DNA from 3 places in the Dyadobacter helix genome. Region 2 is predicted to be linked to each of the others. Evidence: riboswitches for the same ligand, from Rfam matches in the RefSeq annotation. Region 2 holds a riboswitch; each other region holds the start of a gene.
What was found. Region 2 has a riboswitch for thiamine pyrophosphate ahead of KOE27_RS00135 (TonB-dependent receptor). Riboswitches for the same ligand answer to the same signal wherever they lie in the genome.

Region 1: linked by a shared signal. The riboswitch ahead of thiM (hydroxyethylthiazole kinase) and the one ahead of KOE27_RS00135 (TonB-dependent receptor) in region 2 are both predicted to bind thiamine pyrophosphate.
Region 3: linked by a shared signal. The riboswitch ahead of thiS (sulfur carrier protein ThiS) and the one ahead of KOE27_RS00135 (TonB-dependent receptor) in region 2 are both predicted to bind thiamine pyrophosphate.

The regions. Positions count from the first base shown of each region.
Region 1 covers NZ_CAJRAF010000002.1:1,790,035-1,794,254, forward strand. Annotated here, with positions in the region: gene tenA (thiaminase II) at 35-685, opposite strand; gene thiD (bifunctional hydroxymethylpyrimidine kinase/phosphomethylpyrimidine kinase) at 682-1,503, opposite strand; gene thiE (thiamine phosphate synthase) at 1,511-2,146, opposite strand; gene thiM (hydroxyethylthiazole kinase) at 2,150-2,944, opposite strand; TPP riboswitch at 3,055-3,150, opposite strand; gene hxpB (hexitol phosphatase HxpB) at 3,334-4,008, shown strand; gene KOE27_RS15260 (sensor histidine kinase) at 4,037-4,220, shown strand, end outside.
Region 2 covers NZ_CAJRAF010000001.1:35,286-39,505, forward strand. Annotated here, with positions in the region: gene KOE27_RS00125 (S41 family peptidase) at 1-562, opposite strand, end outside; gene rocD (ornithine--oxo-acid transaminase) at 571-1,839, opposite strand; TPP riboswitch at 1,954-2,049, shown strand; gene KOE27_RS00135 (TonB-dependent receptor) at 2,183-4,220, shown strand, end outside.
Region 3 covers NZ_CAJRAF010000001.1:1,608,194-1,612,413, reverse strand. Annotated here, with positions in the region: gene KOE27_RS06605 (bile acid:sodium symporter family protein) at 53-1,159, shown strand; gene KOE27_RS06600 (GNAT family N-acetyltransferase) at 1,238-1,735, opposite strand; TPP riboswitch at 1,972-2,067, shown strand; gene thiS (sulfur carrier protein ThiS) at 2,132-2,335, shown strand; gene KOE27_RS06590 (thiamine phosphate synthase) at 2,337-2,936, shown strand; gene KOE27_RS06585 (thiamine phosphate synthase) at 2,940-3,560, shown strand; gene KOE27_RS06580 (thiazole synthase) at 3,554-4,220, shown strand, end outside.

The sequences.
Region 1 (4,220 bases), on a different contig from region 2:
GGATTAATTCTCTGGACGGCAAAATCAGGCAGCACTACACCGGCCATTTTTCCAGCTTGTAGGCGCTGTCCCAGAACACATATTCGAGACGGGAAGCCGTTACATAGGCTTCCGTCATTTGTTTCCGGGTTATTTCAGAAGCCTGATCAGCCAGGCGATCACAGGTATTTAGCGCCTTTTGAACGGAATTTGCAAAAGATTCACCCGCATAGGTATTGATCCAGTTCTGGTAGGGATTAGGTTTCGTCTGGCGCTGATAAATATAGTCTCCTACTTTTTTATAGATCCAGAAACAGGGGAGCAATGCGGCCACCGCAACTTCGTACGACTCAAAAGTGCTGGTAGCCAGCAAGTAATGGGTATAGGCAAAACAACCCGGTGCCATACCCGCCTGATGATCAATATGATATTCCTTAAAATAGCTTTCGTGCAGCGCGCGTTCCACCAGAATGGCGTTCTGGGCAAACTGGAGGAAATCGAGCAACTCCTGACTGGTACCTGCGTGCGTGCCGGTAACGGCCAGCGCCTTGGAAAACTCTGCCAGATAAAGTGAATCCTGACGGATATAAAATTTAAACTTTTCCACCGGAAGTGTTCCTGCCATCAGTTCCTGATTAAAAGGATGAGCCTGTATTTTTGTGTAAACAGGCAGCGCCTCTGCCCAGAGATGATCCGTAAATTTCATTGGATGGTGTTCATTTTTTGTGGAGAAAAGGAATGATTGAGTGGTCCGGCCCCCTGTCCGGTCTGGATATCTTTCCCCGCTTCAATTGCTTCGGAAACATACCTTTTAGCCAGGAATACCGATTCCGCCAGGGATACCCCTAAGGCAGCATAACTGGCGATAGCAGAAGACAGTGTGCAACCGGTACCATGCACATTGGGACTATGTATATAATCCGTTTCCATAGTGATCGGCAGCTCTCCCTTCCGTGCAAGAATATCATACAGTTTTTCAGCCACCAGATGACCGCCCTTCAGCAAAACGGCCTGGCACCCGCGTGCCACCATTTCTTCGGCTGCCAGCTTCATTCCCTGAGTAGAAGAGATCATCCGTTTTACCAGTATCTGCGCTTCATCCAGGTTGGGTGTAATCAGATGCACCCGTGGGAACAGTACTTTCCACAGCGTTTCAATCGTTTCGTCCCGTATCAGCTTTGCTCCGCTGGTTGATACCATCACGGGGTCAAATACGACGAAAGGCGGCTGATACTTGTCTAGCGTCTCAGCAATGATTTCGGCAACTTTAATGGTATTCACCATTCCTATTTTGACGGCGTCAACGGTAATATCTTCAAAAACGGCCTCGAGCTGTAGTGCCAGAAATTCCGGCGGGATGGGGAGTATATCTTTCACTCCCTGTGTATTTTGCGCTGTGAGGGCCGTTATCGCAGACGCACCGTAGGCCCCCAGCGCTGTAATGGTTTTCAGGTCGGCCTGAATTCCGGCTCCGCCTCCGCTGTCGGATCCGGCAATTGTTAATACGGTCGGGTATCTTTTCATGGCATTTTTATGATCTGGAATGAATAGCTTTACCAAGTGCCTGAGCAGCAGAAAAAGGCGACTCCGCACTGCATATTGCCGAAATTACGGCAATCCCGTCCGCACCGTTTAAAATCGCTTCGTTCGTATTGTGAATGTTCAGCCCCCCGATCACCACCAGCGGATGTCGGCTGTTCCGTTTGGCCCATTGAAGGCCGTTTAACCCCCAGGGTGTTTCAGTGTCCGTTTTGGAAGGTGTAGCATACAAAGGGCTCACCGCCAGGTAACTGATGTGCCAATTTTCGGCCTCGGTTACGTCCTGCATTTTCTCAGCAGATAGCCCGATTATTTTTCCAGGAGGAAGCATTTGAACGAGTACCTCGTAAGGCATATCACTTTGCCCGACGTGCACACCGTCTGCATCAACTGCCAGGGCCACATCCACCCTGTCGTTAATGATCAGCGGAATCTGGTAAGGCGCCAGGATATCTTTCAGACGTTTCCCACGGTCGATAAAAGCACGTGTCCCTAACGTTTTTTCCCGTAACTGTACCATCGTAACGCCGCCGCGGGCTGCGTCTTCCACCACCTGATAAAAATCTCTTCCCCGACACGCCGCCTCGTCCGTAACAAGGTACAACCGGATGGCTTTTAATATATCCATAGCTTATATAGTAAGCCGGGAAAGTTCTGCCAACTGAGCCGGCTTAAGAGCTTCAAGGGCGTCCAGGAAGGCAATCTGAAAAGATCCGGGAAGGTCCGCTCTTTGTCCTGCAAGTTCACCGCTTACGCCCATGGTAGCAGCGGCGCACACAGCTGCATCGAAAAAATCGGGCTGAATGGCTGCAAATGCGCCTGCAATGGCTGATGCGCTGCATCCCATGCCTGTGATACGGGTCATCAGCGGGATACCATTCTTTACGTAAGCTGTTTCATTCCCACGAACAATGACGTCCGTAGCTCCGCTAACACTTACTACACAGTCATACTGATGGCTTAATGCACGCGCAGCAGAAAGTCCGTCGGTTGAAAGTGCGGTACTGTCAACTCCTTTCGTCCGAATGTGAGAACCGGCCATGGACATGATTTCAGAGGCATTGCCACGAATAATGGCAGGCGAAGCTACCTCGAGAAGCTGCTGCAGAACCTGATCCCGATACGGCGTTGCTCCCGCTCCCACCGGATCTATGACAATGGGCTTACCCAATTCCGCCGCTTTTTTCATGGCCAGTTTCATCCCATCCACCCATACGGGAGAAAGGGTTCCAATGTTAACCACCAATGCACCGGCTATGGATACCATATCCTCCACTTCCTGCACGGCGTGTGCCATGACCGGAGAAGCCCCGATCGCCAGCAGGGCGTTGGCTGTAAAATTCATGACAACGAAATTGGTTATATTATGAACCAAAGGTGCCGATGAACGGAGGCTGGTAAGATTGCTTTCGAAATTAAATTCCATTTCTCAATGTTCTGGTTAAGTAAAAACATGGGAATGGACAGTAAGGAAACGGTGATGAGGAACGCCAAGGCGATTCTGACAAAACCAAAAAGGAAACCCGGCAACGTTATTACCGGTACAACGCTTTTTCCTACGACAGCATCAACTGTGTCAGGTTCAAAGGGTATGAATCTCAGTCCGTTTTTTGGACACCCCTAAAGCCATTCTTAATTGCGAAAGTAGTAGTTTTGGAAATAAGAAAAAAGGAACCGGGCCTGTACATCATTTTATCAAAAACGGCTGCAACCATTCCTGTACGATAACCGACATGAAGTGAAACGGTTCCGTTCGTTATAAACCATGATTTCCCGTATCAAAATATTATATTTTAAAACCGAAATTCCTGTTACATGATTAAAGCAGCAATATTTGACATGGATGGCTTGCTGATCGACTCGGAACCGATCTGGACCGAAGCCGCACGTGAGGTAATGCAAAAAGTAAATTTTGAGCTCACCAATGAATTAAAACACCAGACCACCGGACTTTCCTGCCAGCTTTTCCTGGAATTCTGTTATAAAATACAACCCTGGAACACCCCCAGCTTTGAAGAGCTGGAACATGATATTCTGGAATACGCACATCAGCATATCCTGGACAGGGCGGTAGCCATGCCTGGCGCCGTTGAACTCGTAAAAACACTGAAACAACAAAACCTGAAACTGGCCGTAGCCTCCGCTTCGCACATGGAGCTCATTGAAGGGGTACTGGAACGGTTGCAAATAACCGAGTATTTTGACTCCTGGCATTCGGGAACGCTGGAAAAATTCACCAAACCGCACCCTGCCGTGTACCTCTCCACAGTCGCGAAATTGGGCGTAGCCCCAGGCGAATGTATTGCTTTTGAAGATTCACATGCCGGTTTGCGATCTGCGCACGCAGCCGGAATGGTCGCTATTTCAGTACCCGCAGCGGAAGTTTATGATGATCCCAAATTTGACCTCGCCCATTACAAGATACGTTCTCTGAAAGATTACATTTTTACAGAAATGAGTGAGTTTCCGCAGGTATTATTCAATAATTGATTCATAAACCTTTCAGCCCCTGCCCTATATGATTGGCTTAAGGCATTTCAGTATTGTTGTTGCAACACGGATCATCATCATCATCCTGAGCATCCTGGCATTGTTATGGCTGTCGCACCAGCAGACTAATAAGGGATTGATTTACATGCTGGGCATCGTTATCATTTCCATCCAGGGCTCCTTGCTGTATCAGTATGTTACAAAAGTCAATC
Region 2 (4,220 bases):
CTTCCCTCTTGACAGTACCTTCTGTCACTTTCCCCCCCGAATCAACTTTTGCAAGCGTATAGGTTTTGGTTCCTTCGGCGTTCAGCAACTGGCTATAGTTGGCGCCTGTGAGTTGCTGGTTATTGACACTGGTAAAAATATCTCCGCGTTTGAAACCTGCTTTCTCGGCTGGTGAACCAGGTAAGGTATAGGTTACAACGGCAATCACATTACTGGTCCCGCTGGGGTAGTAAAGCAGCTTGTACTCCATACCCGGTGTTTTTCCTGAGCCGCTCAGGCTGGCCTGAAGTTCGTCCGCACTTTTCTGGATCCACGAAAAACGGTCGCCATCCGGTCGCAGATTGGCGTCGTACTTATAAAGCAGGGAGTTAAACAAGTCGGCGGGAGCCTTTGTGAGGTCGGGCGTAGCTGTAATTTTATCATTCCAGTAGTACCAGTATTTCATCTGGCTGTAAATCCACTGATTGGTTTCAGCGTCCGTAGCGGGATCCACGGTTTTATCTTTACACCCCCAAATAACCAGTACCAGAACCGAAATTTTCAGTAATGTTTTAAAATTCATATAGCGTATCAGTTATACCCCAGGAAAACCTCTTCAATGATATCACAAGCCTGATTTATTTGTTCTGCACTGATCACCAGCGGCGGAGCGAAACGTATTTTGTTACCATGCGTCGGCTTACAGAGCAATCCTTTGTGCATCATGCCGTAGCAAAGGTTCATAGCCGTAGGACTGTCCTCATCATCATTGATCACGATCGCATTCAGCAATCCCTTTCCTCTAACGAGCTCGACCAGAGAACATTGCTTTTGTAACGAAAGAATTCTTTCTCTGAACAATTGCCCCATTTTTTCGGCGTTCTCAGCCATTTTTTCATCTTCCACCACCTGAATAGCTGCCATGGTAACAGCACATGCCAGCGGATTTCCCCCATAGGTGGAGCCATGTTCCCCCGGTGCGATGGTGAGCATTACTTCATCGTTGGCCAGAGCCGCAGATACAGGCATGATACCTCCCGAGAGTGCCTTTCCGAGTACCAATATGTCTGGCTTCACATTTTCCCAGTCGCAGGCCAGCTTTTTTCCTGTCCGCCCAATCCCTGTCTGCACCTCGTCTGCGATGAAAAGGACATTGTGCCTGGTACATAACTCCCTCACGCCGCTGAGGTACCCTTCTGCCGGTACCACCACGCCCGCTTCTCCCTGAATGGGTTCAACCATAAACCCGGCGATATCGCGATCCTTTTTGAAAAGATCCTCCAGCACATTCAGGTCGTCGTAAGGAATAATTTCATATCCGGGTAAAAACGGACCGTAATCGTTGGTACTGGAAGGGTCGGTTGAAGAGGAGATGGCCGCCAGGGTACGTCCCCAGAAGTTCCCGGAAGCATACACGGTTTTGGCTTTTCCGGGTGTTATGCCTTTCACCTTATAAGCCCATTTACGGGTTAGCTTCAGAGCGGTTTCACCGCCTTCCACTCCTGAATTCATCATCAGTACCTTGTCATAACCGAAATACTCGGCCAGAAACTTTTCACACTCGCCAAGCCTGTCATTGTAAAACGCCCGGGAGGTCAGGGTCAGTTTTTGGGCTTGCTCTATCATAGCGTTTACGATACGTGGATGACAATGCCCTTGACTTACAGCGCTGTATGCTGAAAGGAAATCAAGATACTGCCTGCCTTCCACATCCCAGACATGCACACCCAGGCCTCTGGAAAGCACAACGGGCATCGGTTTATAGTTATGTGCTCCGTAACGGTATTCCAGGTCCATTGCATTTTGAGAGGCGTCTATCACGGTAGTTCCCGTGCTGGCGGTGTCTGTATAGTCAGGCATTTTCTTTGTTTTTTGCTAAAAAAATTGTGTTGTGTAAAAATACAAAAAAGGACAGGGATTACTAAAATCCATATTTTTATTGTCGAATAAGCTTCCTTGCACTACCTTTGTAACGTAATCTCAAAGGGGTGCCCTACCGAACGGGCTGAGATCATACCCATATCACCTGATCCGGATAATGCCGGCGAAGGGAGAGAAGCTAATCTTAAACGTTTTTCGGACGCCGTGATAGACGCGTTTGACCGGCTGATGGTTCGTTAAGATTCAGGCGATTTTCAAAATTAATTTTTGTAAACCTAAGGATAGGTGGCCCCTTGCCTGTTCGTAACAACTTTTTATCGCCATGCGAAAAGTTACGACCTATCTGAATGTGCTACTTTTTAGTGCGCTTATATGTATTTCTGCTTCGGCTCAGCATACCATCACGGGCCGCGTGACCGATGCCACGGACGGGAAACCACTTCCCGGGGCGTCGGTAAAAGCCGGGGAGATCCGCGGTACCAACACCGGCGAAAACGGTACGTTTAATCTCCGAAACATACCGGACGACATCCATATCCTGGAGGTATCCTATGTGGGGTATCAGACCGTGAAACTGGACATGACCGGAAAAACCCAGCTGGATATCCGCTTAGCCAAAAGTACTTATCAGGCGGATGAGGTGATCATCAGCGCAACGCGGGTGAATAGTAAAAGTGCCATGGCTTTCACCAATGTAACTGCCGATGCCATTGATAAACAGAACCTTGGGCAGGATTTGCCGGTTTTGCTCAACTTTACGCCGTCGCTGGTCAGTACCAGTGATGCTGGCGGCGGTGTGGGATACACCGGCATCAGGATAAGGGGTTCGGACGCCACCAGGATCAACGTTACGGTTAACGGCATTCCTTATAACGACGCAGAAAGCCAGGGTGTGTACTGGGTTAACATGCCCGATTTTGCCTCTTCCGTCAGCAGTATCCAGATACAACGGGGCGTAGGAACGTCTACCAACGGAGCCGGAGCTTTTGGCGCAAGCGTGAATGTGAACACAAATACATTCCGCCAGGAGGCATACGCCGAACTGAATAACGCGTATGGTTCTTTTAATACCTTCAAAAATACCCTTAAACTAGGCACCGGGCTGATCAAGGATCAATTCACCTTCGATGCCCGGCTGTCACGGATTTCATCTGATGGATTCGTGGACAGGGCGACGTCTGAACTGCATTCCTATTATTTATCGGGGGGGTATTTTGGCAAGAAAAGTTTTGTAAGAGTCAACGTTTTCAGCGGAAAGGAAAGAACATACCAGTCCTGGAACGGAACACCAGAGGCCAAATTACGGGGCGACCGGGCTGGTATCCTCGCCTATATCGACCGAAACGGTGTGGGTGAAAAGGATGCAGAAAACCTGCTGAATGCTAATAACCGTACCTATAATTATTATACCTACAAAAATGAGGTGGATAACTACCGCCAGGATCATTACCAGGTGGTATCTTCCCATGCTTTAGGTAACAATCTTACTTTCAATCTGAACGCTTTCCTGGTGCGTGGACTTGGGTATTACGAACAATACAGGAGCCAGGATAAATACAGCAATTACAACCTGCCTGATGTAGTCATTGGCGGGGATACCCTTTCCAGAACGGATTTTATCCGCAGAAGGTGGCTGGACAACTACTTTTACGGGACCACGTTTTCACTGGACTACAACTCTTATAAAAAGCTGACCGCAAGCTTTGGTGGAGGGTGGAACCAGTACGATGGTGAACATTACGGGCAGGTCATCTGGGCGCGGAATGCAGGAAATATTGGTAGTGAGCATCAGTATTACTATAATCTGGGTACGAAAAAAGACATTAATTTTTACGGAAAGATATACTACCAGTTTACGGAAAAATTAAATGCTTTTGCAGACCTGCAGTACCGCCATGTCAACCACCGGATTGCTGGTCAGGATAACGATCTGGTGGCGTTACATTTCGATAAGAGTTTCTCTTTCCTGAATCCTAAGGCGGGAGTTAATTATCAACTGTCTGCTCAGAGCTCGGTTTATGCTTCTTACAGTATCGGCAACCGGGAGCCAAACCGCGATGACATTGCTTCGTCCGTCACAGGCATGTTCCCTACCAGCGAATCCATGCAGGATGTGGAGGCCGGGTTTCGTACCCAGCATGGGAAACTGGCGTTTGCGGCCAATTACTATTTGATGTACTATAAAAACCAGCTGGTACTTACAGGACAGATTAACGACGTGGGAAACTCCATCCGTGTCAACGTCCCTAAAAGCTATCGTATGGGTATTGAACTTGAAGGGGCAGTCGCCATCAATAAACATCTGAAATGGAATGTAAATGCCACTTTCAGTCAGAACAAGATCCGTAACTTTACCGAGT
Region 3 (4,220 bases), 1.6 Mb from region 2:
ATTGAAATAATAAACTATGCCCTTTTTAAAATTGTATAATAAAAATAAAAACATGAATATTTACAAGCTATTGTCAGGTATAGCGGCCGTTTGCCTCCTCATTGCACTCTACCTGGGTTTAACCGGCAGCCTTCCTCAGGCAGGGCCTTTTTTCATCCTGTTTTTCCTGGCGCTGGCCATCAGTTTTCGTGGTTTTGAAAAGCTCAAGGGCTTTACCTATACCACCATTATTTTTGCTGCCGTAACCACTGCCCTCTATTATCCCCAGTATTTTCAGCAGTTCAACGGTTTCAAACTGGCTGTGCTGATCACCCCCCTGATCCAGCTCATCATGTTCGGAATGGGAACTTCCATGAGTTTCCAGGATTTTGTAGGCGTTGTTAAAATGCCAAAAGGTGTATTGATCGGAGTGATAAGCCATTTTATTATTATGCCCAGTATCGGGTACACACTCGCCAATCTGAGTGGTTTTCCGCCTGAAATTGCAGCAGGAATAATCCTGATTGGCTGTTCTCCTAACGGTATGGCATCCAATGTGATATCCTATCTTGCCAAAGCAAACCTGGCACTTTCCATTACCATCACCGCCATTTCTACCATGCTTGCGCCTATTGTAACGCCGGTACTGATGAGCCTTCTGGCTGGTGCATTTGTCAAAATAGATACCCTCCACATGATGTGGGATATCGTAAAAATGGTCATCATACCTATCGGAGCAGGGCTGATATTCAATAAGTTATTCAGCGGAAAGGCCAAATGGCTGGACAACGCCATGCCGCTCGTATCCATGGGCGGAATTGCCTTCATTATCGTGATCATCACCGCTGCCGGCCGCGACAGCCTGCTGACCATCGGCCCCACTTTGTTGCTCCTCGTACTGATTCACAATCTCTCGGGCTATACACTGGGTTACTGGTCGGGACGGCTATTCAAAATGAGCGAGCGCGACTGCCGTACCATCGCTATTGAGGTGGGTATGCAAAATGGCGGACTTGCATCCGGTATCGCGAAAGAAATGGGAAAAATGGCTACGGTAGGTCTTGCCCCAGCCGTGTTCGGGCCGTTGATGAACATTACAGGCTCAATACTGGCATCCTGGTGGCAGGGGAAACCAACCGGTGATGAAGATACCTACGTAGAAACCGGACGAGCACATTAAAATTAAAAAACAACAGTATAACATAGCAAAATGGCTGCCACGGATGCGGGCAGCCATTTTTTTGTGCCAGTCGGCCCCCTATTCAAGAATCAGCTGCATGAAGACCAGGTCCAGCCACTGATCAAACTTGTAGGCCACTTCTTTCAGATAACCCTTTTCTACAAAACCATATTTTTTGTGAAATTCAATACTTCCCCTGTTGGCCGCATCTATCCCTCCTATCATCGTATGAAGGCCCTGCTCCCGTGCCCGCTGAATGAGACTGCCCAATAGCTTGCCTCCTACACCCATACCCCTGGACTTCTCGTCAAGATAAATAGAGTGCTCCACCGTGAACTGGTACCCTATTTTGGGGCGAAAGGTATTGTATGAACCATATCCCAGCACCTCCCCATCCTGATCGGCAACAATGATGGGCATACCGTTGTCCGTCACACGCTCAAACCACTCCGTTTGCTCCTCAAGCGTCCTGATCTCATAATCATAAATTGCGGTGGACGTGAGGATCGTTTGATTAACAATTTCTAAAATCGCGGGTAAATCCTTCTTTGTGGCGTTTCTTATTCTAAGATCCATTCTGGTAAACTTAGTATTTCGGTTAAATGAGTTATCGTTTAGATTAAAATATGAGTGTACAGTCCCAACGGTCGGGCATTTCGGTTAACTCGTATGCTTTTGTTTAATGTCCGGACCTGATACTTGTACCTTTCAAATTTATCGCATATTTATCAGACCGCCATATCGATATTTCGTCATCATGCAGGTACTTCCCGGCGGAAGGTTTTATTCGTCATATTTTTGACTTAGTTTTGTTAAAACTTTGGGGGTGTCCACTATGGTGGTCTGAGATTATACCCTTTGAACCTGATGCAGTTCATACTGACGAAGGGAAAAGTAGTGAGCCTCCTGAAGGGTTTACTTATATCTTTTTCTGCAAGGTCCATTCCCCAAGTTTCTCAAACGATAACCGGAATGGAGATAAAAATCAACCAAACACCCAGCGTAATTCCTGACACTTTTACCGTGCAGCAATTGCTGACAGAAATTTTCGAAACAAATCATCAGGGAATAGCGGTAGCCATCAATAACCAGGTGGTCAGCAAATCGCAGTGGGCCTTGCACCAACTGCAGCCTGATGATCAATTAATTATCATCAGAGCCACACAAGGCGGTTAGGATGAAGCTGATCGTCATATCGTCACCTGTGTATCTGCCCAATGAGGCTGGGTGCATTAACCTGCTTTTTGAAAACGGGATGGAATACCTGCATCTCAGAAAACCCGATGGGACCGCATCGGATCTGGACCGTCTGCTGCGTGGCATCTGCCCTGCCTTTTTATCCAAAATCGCCGTTCATCAACATTTTCCCGTAGCCCTGGAATATGGGATCAGGCGGCTGCATTTTCCCGAAAATTTACGGATGACAACGGATGAGAGCACGCTGATGCAAATGAAATCAGAAGGTTTTATCCTGAGTACTTCCATCCACAAATTGCTGGATACAAACATATTAACTTCTTTTGATTATACATTTTTCGGTCCGGTTTACAACAGTATTTCCAAACCGGGGTATCAGGGTATCCTTCCTCCCGGCTTCCGGCTCGATGCAGCGGAGAAAAAGTTACCGGTCATCGGACTGGGTGGAATTGATCAGTCCAATATTCGTAACATCAAAGAGATGAATTTTGACGGAGCAGCCGTGTCAGGTACCCTATGGAAAAATCCGGCAAAAGCTCCTCAGACTTTTATTCAACTTAACAATGTGCTAAACCAATAAACTTTGATCGGCAAACTTCATTTTATATCGAATCAGACGGCTGCTTTTACACACCTGGAAAGCATAGCCTCCGCGCTTGACGCGGGCTGCAGATGGATACAACTGCGCATTAAAAACGAGCCTGCGGAAATGATCCTGGAAAAAGCATCACTTGCTAAAAACCTCTGCGATTCATACGGTGCCAAACTGATCATCAACGATTATCCGGAAGTTGCCCGGGATACAGGCGCTTTTGGCGTACATCTCGGGCTTGAAGATCTGCCCATCCAAACGGCCAGGCAGATGGGCGGAAACATGATCATCGGTGGTACTGCCAATACGCTGCAGGATGTATTGCAAAGGGTGCAGGAGGGCGCAGACTACGTAGGACTTGGCCCTTACCGCTTTACTAATACCAAGCAAAACCTAAGTCCGGTACTGGGTGCTGACGGCTACAGAGCGATTCTTGAAACAATCCATCAAATGAACATCAGTATCCCAGTGATCGCGATCGGCGGTATTACGGATGAAGATATTACCGGCCTCCTGTCCGCGGGTGTACATGGCGTGGCCATGTCCGCTGCCATTACTCATTCCCCTGACCGCAAACAATTTGTTACACAACTTTATAAAACATTATGCTAAAAATCGCTGATAAGACTTTCCATTCAAGGCTTTTTACCGGAACGGGGAAATTCAGCTCCGGTGCCCTAATGGAGCAATCCCTGTTGTCCTCAGGGTCGGAACTGGTGACCGTTGCCTTGCGCAGAGTAGCTTCTGGCCGGCAGGATGACGAGATCCTCAGGTACCTGAAGCACGGTCACATCAACCTGCTGCCGAATACTTCGGGCGCAAGAAATGCCCGGGAGGCGATATTGGCAGCACAGCTGGCAAGAGAAGCAATGGAAACGCATTGGGTGAAGCTGGAAATCCACCCTGACCCCAAATACCTCATGCCCGATGCCATGGAAACCCTGCTGGCAACCGAACAGCTCGCAAAACTTGGCTTTGTTATTTTGCCCTATATACACGCTGACCCCGTTTTGTGCAAGCGCCTCGAAAGCGCCGGTGCGGCTGCCGTAATGCCCCTGGGGGCTCCCATCGGCAGTAATAAGGGTTTGAAAACAGCAGACTTTCTCGAAATCATTATTGAACAAAGTGCTGTTCCCGTGATTGTGGATGCAGGCATCGGATCACCTTCCGACGCAGCAAAAGCAATGGAAATGGGTGCAGATGCCGTACTGGTCAATACGGCCATAGCCGTAGCTTCCGACCCTGTCGGTATGGCCCATGCTTTCAGGCTGG